Regions from separate parts of the Leuconostoc suionicum genome, predicted to be linked through region 1. Evidence: riboswitches for the same ligand, from Rfam matches in the RefSeq annotation. Region 1 holds a riboswitch; the other holds the start of a gene.

Evidence for each region. Region 1 has a riboswitch for lysine ahead of A6B45_RS09000 (amino acid permease). Riboswitches for the same ligand answer to the same signal wherever they lie in the genome.
Region 2: linked by a shared signal. The riboswitch ahead of lysA (diaminopimelate decarboxylase) and the one ahead of A6B45_RS09000 (amino acid permease) in region 1 are both predicted to bind lysine.

The regions. Positions count from the first base shown of each region.
Region 1 is NZ_CP015247.1:1,791,321-1,799,982, reverse strand. Features, by position in the region: gene A6B45_RS09025 (hypothetical protein) at 1-831, shown strand, start outside; gene A6B45_RS09020 (peptide ABC transporter substrate-binding protein) at 1,147-2,763, shown strand; gene A6B45_RS09015 (metal-dependent hydrolase family protein) at 2,790-3,998, shown strand; gene A6B45_RS09010 (LCP family protein) at 4,054-5,235, opposite strand; gene A6B45_RS09005 (hypothetical protein) at 5,953-6,381, shown strand; lysine riboswitch at 6,399-6,566, shown strand; gene A6B45_RS09000 (amino acid permease) at 6,637-8,076, shown strand; gene A6B45_RS08995 (universal stress protein) at 8,131-8,574, opposite strand.
Region 2 is NZ_CP015247.1:622,524-631,185, reverse strand. Features, by position in the region: gene dapA (4-hydroxy-tetrahydrodipicolinate synthase) at 1-258, opposite strand, end outside; gene A6B45_RS03290 (N-acetyldiaminopimelate deacetylase) at 261-1,415, opposite strand; gene dapD (2,3,4,5-tetrahydropyridine-2,6-dicarboxylate N-acetyltransferase) at 1,415-2,116, opposite strand; gene lysA (diaminopimelate decarboxylase) at 2,118-3,410, opposite strand; lysine riboswitch at 3,494-3,662, opposite strand; gene A6B45_RS03275 (fructosamine kinase family protein) at 3,749-4,591, opposite strand; gene A6B45_RS03270 (transcriptional regulator) at 4,775-5,320, opposite strand; gene A6B45_RS03265 (VTT domain-containing protein) at 5,358-6,032, opposite strand; gene A6B45_RS03260 (amino acid permease) at 6,155-7,528, opposite strand; gene thrS (threonine--tRNA ligase) at 7,645-8,662, opposite strand, start outside.

The DNA of each region.
Region 1 (8,662 bases):
ACACATGGTTTCATTAAATATAGTTGGTTGTTGACTTACTTGTTTGGTGCTACGCCTATCTCTGAACAAAATTTTTATGTCGGCAGTGTTCCAGATTATCCTGTGCGTTCACTAAGAGGATCACGAGAATATGGCTTGTTTAGTGATTTTCGAGGAAATTATTCGAGTATTCATGACTATGAGAAGGCTATTTTAGTAGCTATTGATTCAGAAGAGATTCAGTCTGAGTCAGAATTCCATGGGCCCATTCGATTAAAGTCATTAAAAGGTCTAAAAGGTATGGCACAAAACGGCGTTGATTATATGGAATTACGTATGTTGGATTTAGATCCAACTTCATCAATAGGTATTCGTAGTTCTACTGTTCGCTTTATTCGATTATTAGTAATGTATTTTGTGATGAATGAAGATGACTGGCAAGAAAGTGATCAATTGAAAGCTGAAAAAATGAATGAAAAAGTTGCTTTAGAACCGGCTCAGTCGATGACTGGGTACCAAAATGAAGCAATCAATATGATGAATAACCTTCAAAATTTTGTCAAATCGATTGGCCTCTCTGTAAATATGCAACGAACACTAAACGAACTAAACCAACGTGTTATTAATCCTTCGATAACTTTATCAGCGCAATTGTGCAATGAAATTGAAGACAATTCTTTAATAAAATATGCGATTTCACGAGCAGAAATGTATCAAAACGGAGCACTACAAGATCAAAGAAGAGTATATAAAAAGTCTCTTGATGGGCAAGATGTGACAGATGATGAATTACAAGAAATATTATTTGATCAGGATTGGCAACATATTGAATATCCTAAAAATATAAGCTGAAAACCACATTTATTAGATTTTGGAAAAAGTATTGAAAATATAAAGAAAATAATGTAATATTAATTTCATCAAATATGTCGGGAGAACAACATGATGATTAAAATAAACATGCAAACACAGGCTGTACAATCACAACTACTTCTCAACGCCCTCATTCTCGAGTAAGGCGGTTGAGCATTTTCAGTCGCTAAAATATATGCGACTGGATTTGCTCTCCGTGAATAATGATACAATCACGAAACCAATCCAATATAGGATTGGTTTTTATTTTATTTGTTAAACAAGTTTTAAGTCAAGGATATGAGGAAGAGATAAATGAACAAAAAAATACGTTGGGCGGCAGGTGCATTCGTCATCTGTGCTATAGCAGGCACTTGGTTTGTGAAACACATTAACGGATCAGAGAACAAGGTTAAAACTTTGCAAACTATGATGAAAGATGATGTCATGACTATGAACCCAATTATGACAACTGATATTTATTCAGGTCAGGCCCAAGATCAAGTTTATGAAGGGCTTTATCGTTATAAAGGTGATAAAGTTGTTGCCGGAATGTCAGATAAAGTTGTGAAGCCAACTCAAAATGGTACGGTTTATACATTTAAGATTCGGAACAATGCTAAATGGTCAAATGGAGATAAAGTTACTGCCCAAGACTTTGTGACAGCAATCCGTGCAATAGCAGATCCAAAAACAAAATCACAAAACTCAGCTGATGCCATATCAATCATGAAAAATTATGAAGATGTTCACTCAGGTAAAATGTCACCGGATAAAATTGGTGTTAAGGCAATTAATAGTCATACGTTGCAAATCACATTAACACAAGCAACACCTTCTTTTGACAAATTAGCAACCTCTATTATTCCAGTTAATACTAAAGACTATGAAAAGTGGGGTACTAAATACGGTACGTCGTCAAAGTATATGGTGACGAATGGAGCCTATCAGATGATTGGTTGGACTGGAACTAACTCTGGCTTTACTTTCACTAAAAATTCTAATTATTGGGCAGCGAAGAAGGTACAAATTCAAAAGGTTAAAGTGCGAGTTATTAAGACACCAATGACGGCAGCGAACGAATTTAAGAATAAACACTTAGACATTGCTCAGCTTTCTGATGACTATATTAAAACCTACAAAAACACAAAGTACTATCACGCAACCCCACAAGCAGTGGTTAGGGGCATATATTTTAATGAAACAAGCGAAAAGACTAACAATATACACCTAAGGCAAGCATTTGGATATGTAATAAACCGTAATGAGATTACTTCTAACATAATGAATGATGGCTCAATGCCACAGTCAAATGCGGTGCCAAAAGGCATTATGACAAATCCGAAAACTGGTGCGGATTTTACCAAAGATGCTGGCACACAGTTTACAGTTGATAAGAAAAAAGCACAAACTGAATGGGCAGCCTATCTAAAGGATACGGGAAAAACTAGTGCAACATTTACAATGACATTTGACGACGATTCTACAAGTAGAAAAGTTGGTGCTTATATTCAATATACTGTGGAGCACGCATTCAAGGGCATCACTATTAATACGAAATACGTGCCACATTCACAAGCTGTTTCAGAAGTATTAAAACAAGATTTTGACATGGTGAATATGGGATTAAGCGTTACTGTACCAGATGCGGCTTACCCATTGGCGATTGGCAAGACCGGTTATGGGTTGAATTTTTCAAAAGTTAGTGATGCGACATACGATGGTTATTTAGCACAGGCGGCGGAAGAAACAAACGATGCTAAAGCACGTTATGCAACGTTACAGAAAGCTAACCAGTATTTTACTAAAATAAAAGCTTATATGGTACCGATTTATCAACCAGTAACAGCAAATGTTGTTACTGATAAAATTGGTGGATTTAAAGGAAATAGCTTTCATTCACCAGCATATCAAGATATGTACTGGAAATAACTTAATGAGTACGGAGAAATTATCAAATGACAAAAACAAAATATTACAATTTCAATGGCTTTAATGCACAAACAGGTGAATTTGATCCAAACAGGTACGTTATTGTTGATGAACAATCGGGACGCTATATTGATGTTGGAAAAGGTGAAGGCCCTGATATCGAAAATGCTATTAATATGGCGGGAAAATACATTATGCCAGGATTAATTAATGCGCACATTCATATTGACTCTGATGTGAACCATGAATTTGGAAAGGAAAAATTTGGTGTTGATAGCGATGAAGAGCATGTTCGAGCAGCTATTGTGGCCGAACATAATATGAAAAAAATGCTTCATCATGGTGTGATGGTTGTACGAAATGTTGGCACAGCACGTATGACTGATATTGAAATTGCACGTATGCAGCGTGAAGGTGGGATTCAAGGACCAATGATGGTTGCTAGTGGTGCAGCCTTTTCAATGACAGGTGGACATGGTAGCAATGGTGGTGGTATTGAAGTTGATGGTGTTGATGAGGTTCGTAAGGCAGTACGTCAGGCAATGAAAGGCGGCGCCCAAGTAATCAAGTTTATGGTGACTGGCGGTGTAAGTGCTGGAGATTTTGAGACCCCAGATCAGGTTCAATTAAATGAAGATGAAGTTCGAGCAGGTGTGATTGAAGCGCATAAAAAAGGAATTAAAGTTGCGGCACATGCTCAAGGTGCCGAAGGAATAAAAATTGCTGTCCGAGCTGGAGTTGATTCTGTAGAACATGCTTTTCATATTGATGACGAATCGATAGAATTGATGAAAAACAAAGGAACATCGGTCATACCAACAATGATAGCTATGAAGAGGATTATTGATCGACCGGATGAAGTGCCATCATGGATGATTGAGCGAGCCATTACACACTGGGAGGCACATCAAAAAAGTATCGAGAAAGCAGCAGCGGCGGGAGTGAATATTGTAATGGGAACAGATTCTGGTACACCGTTCAATGGTTTTGGAAATGAAAGTGCTGTCGAAATGGATATGATGGTTGAATTTGGTCATATGACGCCTCAGCAAGTTCTAAAATCAGCAACTGTTAACGCAGCTAAAATGATGGGAATTAATGATAACTACGGTGCTATTGAGGTTGGTCAATATGCAGACTTTATTGTGATTCGGGAAAACCCGATTAATAATATGAAAGTTTTGCAGCAAGAACAGAAGCAAATTTTTCAACATGGTCATGCTGTAATAAGATAAAACACAAATAAAAAAAGACGTTATTACAACGTCTTTTTTAGTTCAGTTAATTTTTTTAGTTTGAAGAACTATCCTCAGAATCAGTTGATTCGTCATTTTCTGGTCGGAGAGAATCAGCTATTGTTTGTAGAGAACTTGGTATATCACCGCCGTAGGCTGAACCAGTAGAAGCATGCTTCAAGCCAAGGGCTTTACGAGCTAAATTAGTAACACGTTGTTTTTCTTTTTGAGTAACAACTTCATATGAAACATTATTACCTTCGGAATCAGGATAACTCGTACTAACACCTTGAATATGCTCTGTAACAATTTTCTTTGCGGCGTTAATATATTTGCTAGCAATTGTAGTTAAGTCACCAAATGATAAATCAGTTTGAACATTTGAACTCATTGTATTCATAAACTTGGTATTTAATAAACTAGAAACATTAGCCGATTTTTTAATTAACGCTTCTAACACCAATCGTTGACGTTTTTGGCGCCCATAATCACCATCTGGATCATCGTAACGCATGCGCGAGAATGCAAGGGCTGCATCACCAGTCATGACGTGCTTGGTTGCCGACCAAGTGACCCCATTATCATCAGAATGTTCATAGCCTGTACTTCCCTTGTGGAAACGGTATAGGTTTGCACCATACGCATGGGCTGTGTCCTGACTATAAGTGAAGTCAATGGGGGACTTAACAGAAATCCCCCCAACTTGAGTGACCATTTTTTCCAAGCCGGACATATTAACTAAGGCATAAAAATCAATAGGAATGTTTAAGTAAGATTCTACAGTTTTAATAGCAGTTGCCGTTGAACCATAGGCGTAAGCTGCATTTATTTTTTGAGGGAAAGTACTTTCGTACCCCGGAATAGAAACCATCGCATCACGAGGAATAGAAATCATTGTTGTTTTTTTTGTCTTAGGATTAACAAGAAGCAACATCATTGAATCGGTACGTCCCTTGTAGGTACGTCCTAATTCACCGGTATCCGTTCCAAATAACAAAATAGACAAAGGCTTTCCACTTTGCACAACGCTTGAGACGTTTCGGGATTTTGTGACGCCACTGCTCTTGTATGTTTTATCAATTGCTGATTTAGTATTATGGATAGCCATCCAAGCAAATGTGCCTGACACGATAAGTAAGAGACCGACAACAAGCAAGATAATATTTCGTAGTTTGTGACTACTTTTTGAATAGCGAGCAATTCTGGACTTAACTGCAGTTTTTTTGTTTTTTTTCATAACCGTCTCTCGATTGTTTTAGCCAATTAATTATGGCATTTTTTAAGATAATAAAGACAATTATCGAATTTTATCGATACATTGTCATTTTTAGATAGCAAAGGTAGAAAACTTGAAACTAACTATTAATCAAAAAACACTGACCTTCATGTTCATCACATTTTGAGATTATTAGTCTAGCAATAATTCGTTTACCATGTATTAATACTTAAGAGCACAACTAAAAATATCGGCAAAAAACCAACTGGTAGTAATGATATCGGACCAAGTTAAAGTCAAGATTAAATTTTAACCATATCAGTTTTTTTTAATAATTATATCTCATATAATGCTACAATTATTAAGAACTATAAGCAAATGAGTTTGTAGAAATTTAATATTTGGGAGAATGTGAGCAAGCGGTGTTAATTGAGCATATTGTTGTCCTTATAGAATTATGTTTGTGTCAGTATAATTTGAATATGCGTATCCGTATCATCACAATTATAAACAATGTTAATTCCACCGGATAAACTAAGAAAAATTTTAATCATTACTTTTGGCATTATTTTTGTTTTTTTAGGTATTCAAGTTAGATTTCATATGATATTTATGCAAGTTCTGGACGCGACTACAGATTTTGCAGTAAACAATATTTTATCGTTGAAAATACCCTTATACTTAGGGTTAGGTAATCTTTTTTCCCATTATTGGGTCGTCATTCCATTGATAGCGGTCATGGTAGCATTTCTTTATTTAATAAATTATAAGATTGCTGCTTGGTGGTTTGCCATTACACAACTTGTTGCGATGTTGCTGACATGGGTTATTACAATTATTTTACGCATTCATTGGCAGGATGGTCCTAAAATAGGTGAAACGATACCCAACTTATTGTTGGTATGGTGGTTGCAATTGCTCTTGCTGCTGGTCATTATTATGCCACATTTGGTCAAGTCGAGAAAAATTCAAGTGATGATCAATATTGTCATTGGTTTATTTTGGTTATCAATTATGTTAGCCCGTATTCAATCTCACCATATGGCATTGACTAGTGGCTTGGGAGCAATTACCTTTGGCTATTTTTGGTGGCAGTTTAGTGCACAACAATATTACAAACGTGCTCGTCACTGGCAAAGGGTACTCAAAATTGACGGTCGTGTATAAGTGTGTTATTATTTTGATTGTGTCAAAGAGGTTGCAACCGACATGAGTCGCATGATGAAGTCCGCCAGGATGTTGAAATCATGTAAAAGGGAAGGTTGCCGAAAGGATTATCTGGCAAGATAATTCTTGGGCTAGTGATTAATAGTTGCTAGACTGTCGCAAAATTGCGGTGCGCTTTGAAAAGTGATTAATAATGACTTTTTAAACCTCTTCCGTTTGTTGTGAAGAGGTTTTTTATTTTGAGAAGGAGATATTATGTCTGAACATAATAGACACATACAGCGTAGATTGAAAACACGACATGTGTCAATGATTGCATTAGGTGGTTCAATAGGAACGGGATTATTTGTGGCGTCAGGAGCAACTGTTGCTCAAGCTGGACCACTAGGAGCTATTGTTGCTTATTTAGCTATTGGTGTAATGGTTTATTTTTTAATGACCTCACTGGGGGAAATGGCTACATATTCACCAACATCAGGCTCATTTTCTGATTATGCTGGAAAATATGTTGATCCCGCATTGGGATTTGCAATGGGTTGGAACTATTGGTTTAATTGGGCTATCACGCTTGCTGTTGATATTGTTGCTGTTGGTTTAGTAGCTGAGTTCTGGTTTCCACATACGCCTGGATGGATATTTTCCGCAGTTGCGTTATTACTTATCTTTTTGATTAATATCCTTTCGGTTGGTACTTTTGGTGAAGCAGAGTTTTGGTTATCAATGATTAAGGTGATAACTATCATTGCTTTCCTAGTTGTTGGTCTAGCTACTATTTTCGGTGTAATTCATTCTGACATCAATGTCATGAAAAACTTGTCGGTCGGTAATCACGGGTTTGTTGGTGGACCACAAGCAGTACTCTCGGTTTTTGTTGTTGCCGGATTTTCTTTTCAAGGAACTGAGTTAATTGGTATTACTGCTGGAGAAGCTAAGGATCCTGATAAGTCAGTTCCTAAGGCGATAAATCAAGTATTTTGGCGTATCTTATTGTTTTATATTCTGGCAATTTTTGTCATTTCCGCTTTGGTTTACTATAAAGATCCGCGCTTATTGAGTTCTTCCACACAAAACATTGCTGTCTCACCATTTACTATTGTATTTAAAAATGCAGGGATTGCTTTTGCGGCTAGTTTAATGAACGCAGTTATCTTAACATCAATTGTTTCGTCAGCAAATTCAGGTTCATATGCTTCTACACGTATGTTGTACGCTATGGCGCGTAAAGGGGATGCGCCTAAAATTTTTGCCAAGCTTTCAACTAGAGGGGTACCAGTTGCAGCCTTAGTATTAACTACCGCGATTGGGCTATTAGCATTTATTGCTAACACCAAAGGAGGATCAGTTGCTTATACTTGGCTGGTCAATGCCTCTGGGTTAACTGGATTCATTGCTTGGGTCGGCATTGCTATCTCTCATTATCGCTTCCGAAGAGCTTATGTGGCGCAAGGGAAGAGTCTGTCTGATTTGAAATACAAGGCTAAGTGGTTCCCATTCGGCCCACTATTTGCCCTAGTAATTTCTATTGGTGTTATTATTGGTCAGGATCCGGACAGTTTTGCCCATCTAAATGTGGAAAAAATATTTGTGACCTACTTATCAGTTCCTTTGTTTGTAATCTTATATTTTTGGTACAAGGTTTCTCATAAAACGAAGCTAATTGCTCTAAAAGATGTTGATTTAGAACAATATAAATAAAGACATATAAAAAGACACTGCATCATTGTAGTGTCTTTTTATATGAGCAATAATTTAACCGCGAACTACTAGGACATCAACTTTAGCAGATCGCGTTACGAATTCAGTAACAGAACCAATAACTAAACGTTCCACAGCATTTAATCCAGTTGCACCGATAACAATCAAATCAGCATTGACTTCGTTAGGTACATCTTTAGCGATTAACGACTTGGGCGAACCGTATTCGATTAGATAATCGACATTTTTAACGCCAGCTTCAATTGCCTGTGCCTTATATTTTTCTAAGCTTTTACGCGTTTCATCTGAAACTGCTTCAACCATTGTATCGTCAAAACTAGCTACATTTTGAAATGCACGGGTATCGATAACGTTTAAAATTGACAAGATGCCTTCATCACCAGCATCCAAGGCCAGTTCAATCGCGCGCGTTAATGCAGCTTCAGATTCTTTTGATCCATCCAGTGGTACTAAAATCCTATGATAATTTGCTGTCATAATAACATCCCTTCTTGCAATGTGCAATGCGTTCTTCTTCTACACCTCTAGTATAGCGCTTTCATAATAAAATTAATAGTATGTTCTT
Region 2 (8,662 bases), 860 kb from region 1:
TTCCTTTGTATTATTGGAACCTGCATTAGCAATTAAAAGTGCACGGTTACCAACCTGTTTTGCGATAAACTTCGTCAACTCAACTTTTTCTTCAAAAGACAACGTTGGAGATTCACCCGTTGTTCCTGCAATCACAAATCCTTGCGAACCATGATTTAACAGGTGTTCAATTAATTTCTCTAATGACTCATAATCAATCTCATCGTTTACTGTAAATGGCGTAATAATCGCCGTAATTAAATTAATTCCTTCGTACATGATTATTCTCCTTGTGACATTCGCCACTCAATAAAATCTTTCAAAGCATTAAATCCTGGCAACAAAGCTGCTTCATCGATGTTTAACTTGGCACTGTGCAGTGAATGATTGTCATTAACACCCAGCCAAAGCATGACACCAGGAATATGTTGCAATATGTAACCAAAATCCTCACCTGTCATCGCAGGTTTTGCTTCTTCAAAAGCAATGTCTTGACGCTGTTCCATGAAACTCAGTAAATTGTTAGCTAATTTGGGATTGTTTTCAACAGGCAAATAACTTCCTGTTTCAAGGCGAACATTAATCTTGACATCATTTGCCAACGCCACACCTTCAACTATTTGTCGAATTCGTGTTGTCATTTTATCCAATCCATCTTTAGTCATGCTACGAACTGTTCCGGCAAGATGTACCGTGTCTGGAATAACATTATTTGTAAAGCCGCCGCTAATCATTCCAAGACTCACTACACCACCTTCTATTGGATCAACGTCACGCGATACAACAGTTTGTAACAACATAATTAATTCAGCCGAAATGACAATTGGATCCTTACCTAAGTGGGGATAAGCCGCATGACCACCTTGCCCATAGATGTCAATTTCGAGCTCGGCTGTTCCGGCAAATAAGGTGCCCGCTAATGTACTCAATGTTCCAGCAGGTAAATTAGGCTGATCATGAATACCGTAAAATTCATCAGGATGCCAGTCACCTTCAAAGATTCCCAAATCAACAGCTAATTTGCCACCACTTTTTGACTCTTCAGCTGGTTGGAAAAAGATAATTAAATTGTCTTTAGGTTGATGCTCGCTAAAATACTGAACCAATCCCAAAGCTAAGGACATGTGAACATCATGACCACATGCATGCATAACACCTTTATGTGTTGATTCAAATGGCAAGCCAGTATCTTCTGTCACTGGCAGCGCATCAATATCAGCACGATATCCTATCGTCCGAATTGGGTCAGTCCCAGAAAATTTCACGAGCAATGCAGTAGGTAATTTTTCTACTTGACGTATTGTCATAAAATTAGTTTGCCAAGATTGAATTTTTTCTAGCAAATAACGATGAGTTTTAAATTCCGCTAAAGCAAGTTCTGGAATTTTATGTAAATCACGCCGATAGGTTTTTAAATCTTCTTCACTAACTGGCATCATAAGCCTCTCAATGCGTCAATTAACGCAGTCTTTTGTTGCGTCTTCGAATCAATCTCCTTAATGACTTTTGCAGGAACACCCGCAACTACTGTATTCGCTGGTACATCCTTTGTGACGATTGCTCCAGCCGCAACTACTGCGCCATCACCGACCTGTACGCCTTCAATAACAACGGCATTGGCGCCAACTAGAACGTTATTACCAATGCGAACAGGTTGAGCAGATGCTGGCTCAATCACACCAGCTAATACCGCGCCAGCACCAATATGAGAATTTTCACCAACGATGGCACGACCACCAAGTACGGCACCCATATCAATCATTGTGTTAGCACCAATCTCTGCACCGATATTAATCACTGCGCCCAACATAATCACAGCATTGTCACCAATTTCAACTTGATCGCGAATAATGGCGCCTGGTTCAATTCGAGCATTAACTTCTTTTTTATCAAGTAAAGGAACGGCTGAATTACGTGAATCATTTTCAATAAACACATCCTCTGATGGTAGGTTCTTAATTAACGATTCAATTTCAGACCAGTCGCCAATTAATTGTCCAAATGACTCATTTCCAAATTGTTGCACAGTATCTGGAACGTTAGTTGCCAATGTACCTTTATATGTAACCTTTACTGGGGTAATTTTTTTTGCATTTGCAATGAAGTTAATTAATTTTTGTGCTTCGTTTTCAGCCATGTTATTTATCTCCTAGAGTATAATCCTGATCTAAACTGATCATATGTTCAAAAGTTTCACGTTCAACAACGACTTGATGTTGACCATTTTCCACGAAGACAACGGCCGGTCGTGGATTTCGGTTATAATTTGAAGCCATTGCGTAACCGTACGCGCCTGTTGCAAGTACAGATAAAATATCACCCGGCTTTGTCGCCGGCAATTCTTCCTGCCAAACCAATACATCACCAGACTCACAATATTTACCAGCAATTCGCACAATCTCTTCACTTTTAGCATTTGGTTGATTGGCTAAAACCGCTTCGTAATTTGCCTGATAAAGTGCTGGACGAATGTTATCTCCCATACCACCATCTACAGCCAAGTAATTTCTAATCCCTGGAATATCCTTACGCGATCCAACTGTATATAGGGTTTGTCCGGCTGGCCCGACAATCGAACGACCAGGTTCAATCCATATTTCTGGCATTGCCCAATTGTACTGTGTAGCCTTTTCTTTCAAAACACGGATAATAGCATCAGCAAAATCGCTTTCTGGCAAAGGTTGATCCTCATCGGTATAACGAATACCAAATCCACCGCCAGTATTAATGACTTCTGGTTGCCATCCCCATGAGTAAGCAGTGTCTGCTAATAGTGCTGCATTTTTCTCAAATCCAGTCACATCAAATATTTGAGATCCAATATGCGCATGTAAGCCACGCAAATGAAGATGGTTATCTTTTATTGCAATATCATAGGCCTGTTTCGCTTGGCCCGTTTGTAAATCAAAGCCGAATTTACTATCTTGTTGACCAGTACTAATAAATTCATGAGTATGAGCTGAAATTCCTGGTGAAATACGTAGTAAAATATCTTGAATAACATTTTTTTCCGCCGTAATTTCTGACAGTAGTTGTAACTCAAGAAAATTATCAACAATAATTGTTCCCACACCATTTTCAACGGCCATCACGAGTTCATCATAACTCTTATTATTACCATTAAAACTAAGATGCTGAGTTGGAAAATCAGCTTTAATTGCTGTGTATAATTCCCCACCAGACACGACATCAGCGTGAATATTTTCTTGAGCTGCCACTTGATATATTGCTTTAGTAGCAAAAGCTTTGCCAGCATAACTTACTACATATGGGACGTTTTCTTGTTCAAAGATGCGCTTGAACGCCCTCATTGTCTTACGAATAAGTGTTACATCATAAACTGCTAACGGCGTGCCATATGTCTTTGCCAGTTCGATTGTATCAACACCATCAACCGTCAGATGTTGCTTTTCATTTGTTGGATACGTCATCATTTCCCCTTAAATTACACAAAAAAACCCTTTGATAGGTTCGCAAAACGGACTTATCAAAGGGCATTGTTAGCATTTTTGACAGTTTCCATAGCTCACCGCATCTCTGCGACAGTCTAATAGCTCTTAACTATTAGCCCAATCAAGGTTATTTGTAGACAACCTTGATTTCGGCGATATCCCCTAAGCTTACCATCAATTGCTACAGCAACTCCGGTAAGTGTATTGTCAATCGCGACCTCTATGTGAAATAATTTTTATTCTGTCACTATTATGACTGAATCACTAATGAATGTCAAGGTGTTTCCGTCTAATTCTTTGCTAGCAATCATGTGTTTTTAAAAAGACGTTAATAATTTGTTCATTCGCGGTGCATAAATATCGCCAAAGCGTGTAAAGTGCATCAGTATGTAATAGAACTCATACCATCTTTCACGTTTTTGCCAGCCAACGTCCAATGGCCATTCTTGCATATATTGATCATAAAATGACGGGCTAAAGCCGGCAAACACTCTTGAAATCGCCAAATCATATTCTCGATCACCATAGAACACGTTAGGATCAATAAATACAGGTTTACCTTGATCGTTAAACATAAAGTTTCCTGCCCAAAAATCACCATGCAATAATGATGGTTGAACTGTTTGCGCGTGATTATCATTTAATATCGTTTCTCGTAAATTATTATAGTGATCACCACGTTGGGTCAGCCAAAAATTATTTTTTTTCGCTTGTGCCATTAGCGGATCCAAGCGTTGTTTCACAAAAAATTCAGCCCAAGAAGATTGCCAAGTATTATTTTTAGGCACAAAATCTACTAAATTATCACTATCAAATCCAAACTTTGGTGCTGTAACTTGGTGAATTTTAACCAGAGACTTTGCTAATTCTTGTTGTGACCCATTTCCTTGATTAATCCACGACAATATTAAGTAGGCGTGTCCTTGTAACTGTCCCTGTGCTAAAATGGCAGGCACCGTCACCACCTCCCCCAAAGCCTTTAAACCAGCAACCTCATGATCAAAGAAACTTGCTTGAGCATTTTGTTGAATCTTTAAAAAATAGCGCTGTTTGTTCGAATAGATTGAAAACGCCTCGTTAATGTCGCCACCACGTACCTTTTCTAAGTCGTGTGGTTTTTCAAGTCCCAAACGAGTAACAAAATCGTTACCTAAGTCCATATTAGCCTCCAAAATTTATTATCGGAACAAAAAAACACAATTTTCATTACGAAAACTGTGTTTTTGACAAAATAATACCCTTATTATCGACAAATTTATTCAATTGTCTCGCAAGTATTACCATTTAATTGTAGTGTATCATAATATTATACAAACGTCACTACTTTGTGTACTTCTCTATCATTAGCTGATGACCGGCAAATCGGACGCAATTAAATCGTTAGTTACATCCACAAATTTTTCATCGCTCAAACGTAATAACCGCCAATCGTATTCCTTATCATTATCAAATTCATCAATATATGGTTCAAACTCACCTTCAGTTTGTAAAATAAGATAGCCTGCAAAAGCATCCGAAAATTCGTTTTCACTTTTAACAACACGCACCAATTGATTATTAGAAAAAAATCCGACGGCTAACTGATCATTGTTCCACTGCCCTTCAAAGGCCCACTTTAAAGTAATCCAATCTGAAAGTGTTATTCCTAGATTCAATAGATAATCCACAGATAAACGAATGTGGATTGGATGCTTACTGGATTGAGAGTCGATTCCTTGAGCATCCAATTGAGAAGAGAAGATACCACTTAATGCCTCAAAATCACTCACACTAGGTACTTTTTCTTCGTTTTGCCATGCTTCAACAGTTTCAACTTCAACATCTAGTGCTTCAGCAATCTCTAATGTTGAAATTTTAGTTAATTCTTGTAGTTTTTTTAAGTTATTCATAGTTATAATTATACAGAAAAACCGCCATGAATGGCGGTTATTTCGACATCATTTTTTTCTGTTTTTTTGCAATCATCGCTGAACGAACGACACCAATGATCGTTGGCATTAATGTTACCAACGCAATACCCAAAATAATTACAGAAAAATGTGCTTTAACAAATGGAATATTTCCGAACATATAACCAGCACCGGTTGCAATTAAGCTCCAAGAGAACGCAGCAATCAAACTATTACGTAAGAAATGCTTGTATGAAAATTGGCTGATGCCAGCCACAAACGGTACAAATGTGCGGACAATTGGCATATATCGCCCAATGATTATTGCCGCAGCACCACGCTTTTCAAAGAAAGCCTCAGCTTCTTTGATATGTTGTTCTTTAATGAAACGGCCAAAGAAACGGTGATGCAAAATTTTATAACCACCTGTACGACCAATCCAAAAATTGACTGAGTCACCAATAACAGCTGCTAAGAAGAATACAATCATAAATACCCAATGATTAAGTCCGGCATTTAGCCCAGCAGGCGTAGCAGCAACAGCTCCTGCAGCAAACAACAGTGAATCTCCAGGTAGAAACGGCATAATCACACTACCGGTTTCAATGAAAATTACCGCAAATAAAATCAAATACGTCCATAAACCGAACGCCTGCACAAGATTACCAATATGGACATCAATGTGCAAAATAAAATCAATTAGAAATGACATAAAATTCCCCTAAAGTACGAATAGTAATATTTTACCACACATGTAAGCCTGTCATATTAAAATATAACTTTTCATATCTATTGCGATTCTAACTGCCTTCTAACCAGAAAAATTACAGTAACTTACTTATTTAACGCCTGTTTTGGTTGTCTCATTGAAATATAGCCAAACACGACCATCCAAATAGTAGCACCAATTGCTGGTAGACGAGATTCTGGATTAAAGAAGAGCGTAACAAATACAAAACTGAAAAACAGAATTGCCAATGGCACTAATGTTTTAGGAGCTATGACAAGAAACCCATCAGGCATGTAACTATCTGATTTACGATATTTCATATATGCCATCAAAATCAACACATAAATCATTAAAAATAAATCAGTTGAAGCACTTGTTACAAAACTGAATGCGTTTGTAATTGAAGGTATAACTGAAATCAATGCAGAGAAAGCAACCATCACTGATGTTAACAATACAGCATTGATTGGTAATTGAGTTTTAGATATTTTTCTAAATGGTTGTAAAAATTTAGCCTTTGACTGAAATGATAGTGCGTAAAAATTACGACTTGCACTAAACAAAACTGAATTCAAGGCTGATGCAGCACTCGTCAATACAACAAAATTAATTAATGCAGCGGCCCACTTAACACCTGCTAGTTCAAATACCATAACAAATGGGCTTTGATTTGCAGGGATTTTTTGCCATGGATAAATTGTCATAATAATAAACAATGCACCAAGATAAAAGAATAAAATTCGCCAAGGTATTTGATTAATTGCTTTAGGCAATACTGAACGTGGATTTTCTGTTTCTGCTGTTGTCATTCCGATAAATTCCATACCGACAAAGGCAAACATAACCATTTGAAAGGCATTAATAAAATTACCAACACCATTAGGGAAAAATTCAAAATGATTCCAAACATTACTAAATGCAACTGTTCCTACCGGTGTTTTAAATCCTGTTACAGCCATAATAATTCCGGTAACAATCAAAGCTAAAATTGCAACGATTTTAATCATAGCAAACCAAAACTCAGTTTCACCATAAAGAGCTACGGCAATCAGATTTACGCATGTCAATAAAATTAACATCACTATCTGGATTAACCAACTTGGGAGGCTTGGCAGCCAAAATTGGATATACTTTGCGACAGCGGTTAGTTCAGCCATTCCCATAAATACGACTGTTAACCAGTACGACCATCGGGCAAAGAACCCTGCACGATTGCCCAGAAACTTAGTAATGAATGTGATAAATGTATGTTGACTCGGATCAGCATAAAGTAGTTCACCTATAGCACGCATTACAACAAACATAAACATTCCAATAACTAAATAAACCAATAGAATGGATGGTCCGGCATAATGGATTGAGTTACCAGCTCCCATAAATAGACCAGTACCAATCGTACCCCCAATGGCTATTAACTGAACGTGTCGATTTTGTAAACCTCGTTTTGGGAGATTACTGTCGCCTTTTGAATCGGACATAATATTAAAAATTTTCCTTTCCTACTGCAAAGCACCCTTCGATAGTCTCCGGGTGCTTTGCTTTGTACAAATATACCTACAAATGGTATAGTATGATTTCTTTTAACAAGCTATTTTTATTTTGCTGGTTCGGATTCACGTGAATAATTGGCAACATCAGACAAAATCAAGTTTTGGAACTCATTAAATGACATTGTAACTGTTTTTGCTTCACCATATTTACGAACTGTAACTGTATCAGTATCCACTTCTGAATCACCAAGAACCAAAGTATATGGTATCTTATTCGTCTGCGCTTCACGTATGAGATATCCCATTTTAGCATCTTTAGTTTCAACATTAGCACGCAAACCAGCATCCTGCAATTTTTGTTGGACAGTCTTTGCATAATCTCCGTGAGCACCCAAATTAACAGGAATAATCTGGACTTGTAAAGGAGACAACCATGTTGGGAATGCACCCTTGTACATCTCAATTAAGTAGGCTGTGAAACGTTCCATCGTACCAACAATACCACGATGCAACATCACTGGACGATGATTATCCAGACCATCACGACCAATATATTTCAAGTCAAATCGTTCTGGCAACAAAAAGTCTAATTGAATCGTAGATAATGTTTCTTCATTACCTAAGGCTGTCTTTGTTTGAACGTCTAACTTTGGACCATAAAAGGCAGCTTCACCTTCAGCCTCGAAATAATCAAGACCAAGATCATCCATTGCTGTTTTCAATTGCTTTTGTGACTTTTCCCACATTTCATCATCATCAAAATACTTTTCTGTATTTTTGGGATCACGATAAGACAAACGGAAACGATAATCCTTAATGTTGAAGTCACGATAAACGCCCATCATCATTGTCAAGATAGACTTAAACTCTTCTTCTAACTTTTCTGGTTCAACGAACGTATGACCATCATTCAACGTCATCTCACGAACACGTGATAACCCTGTCAAAGCACCAGACTTTTCATAACGATGCATCATTCCCAATTCAGCAATACGCATTGGTAATTCACGGTATGAACGTGGCTTATGATTAAATACCATGATATGTGATGGACAATTCATTGGACGCAATTCCAAGAATTCGCCATCTCCCATATCCATTGGTGGGAACATATCTTCACGA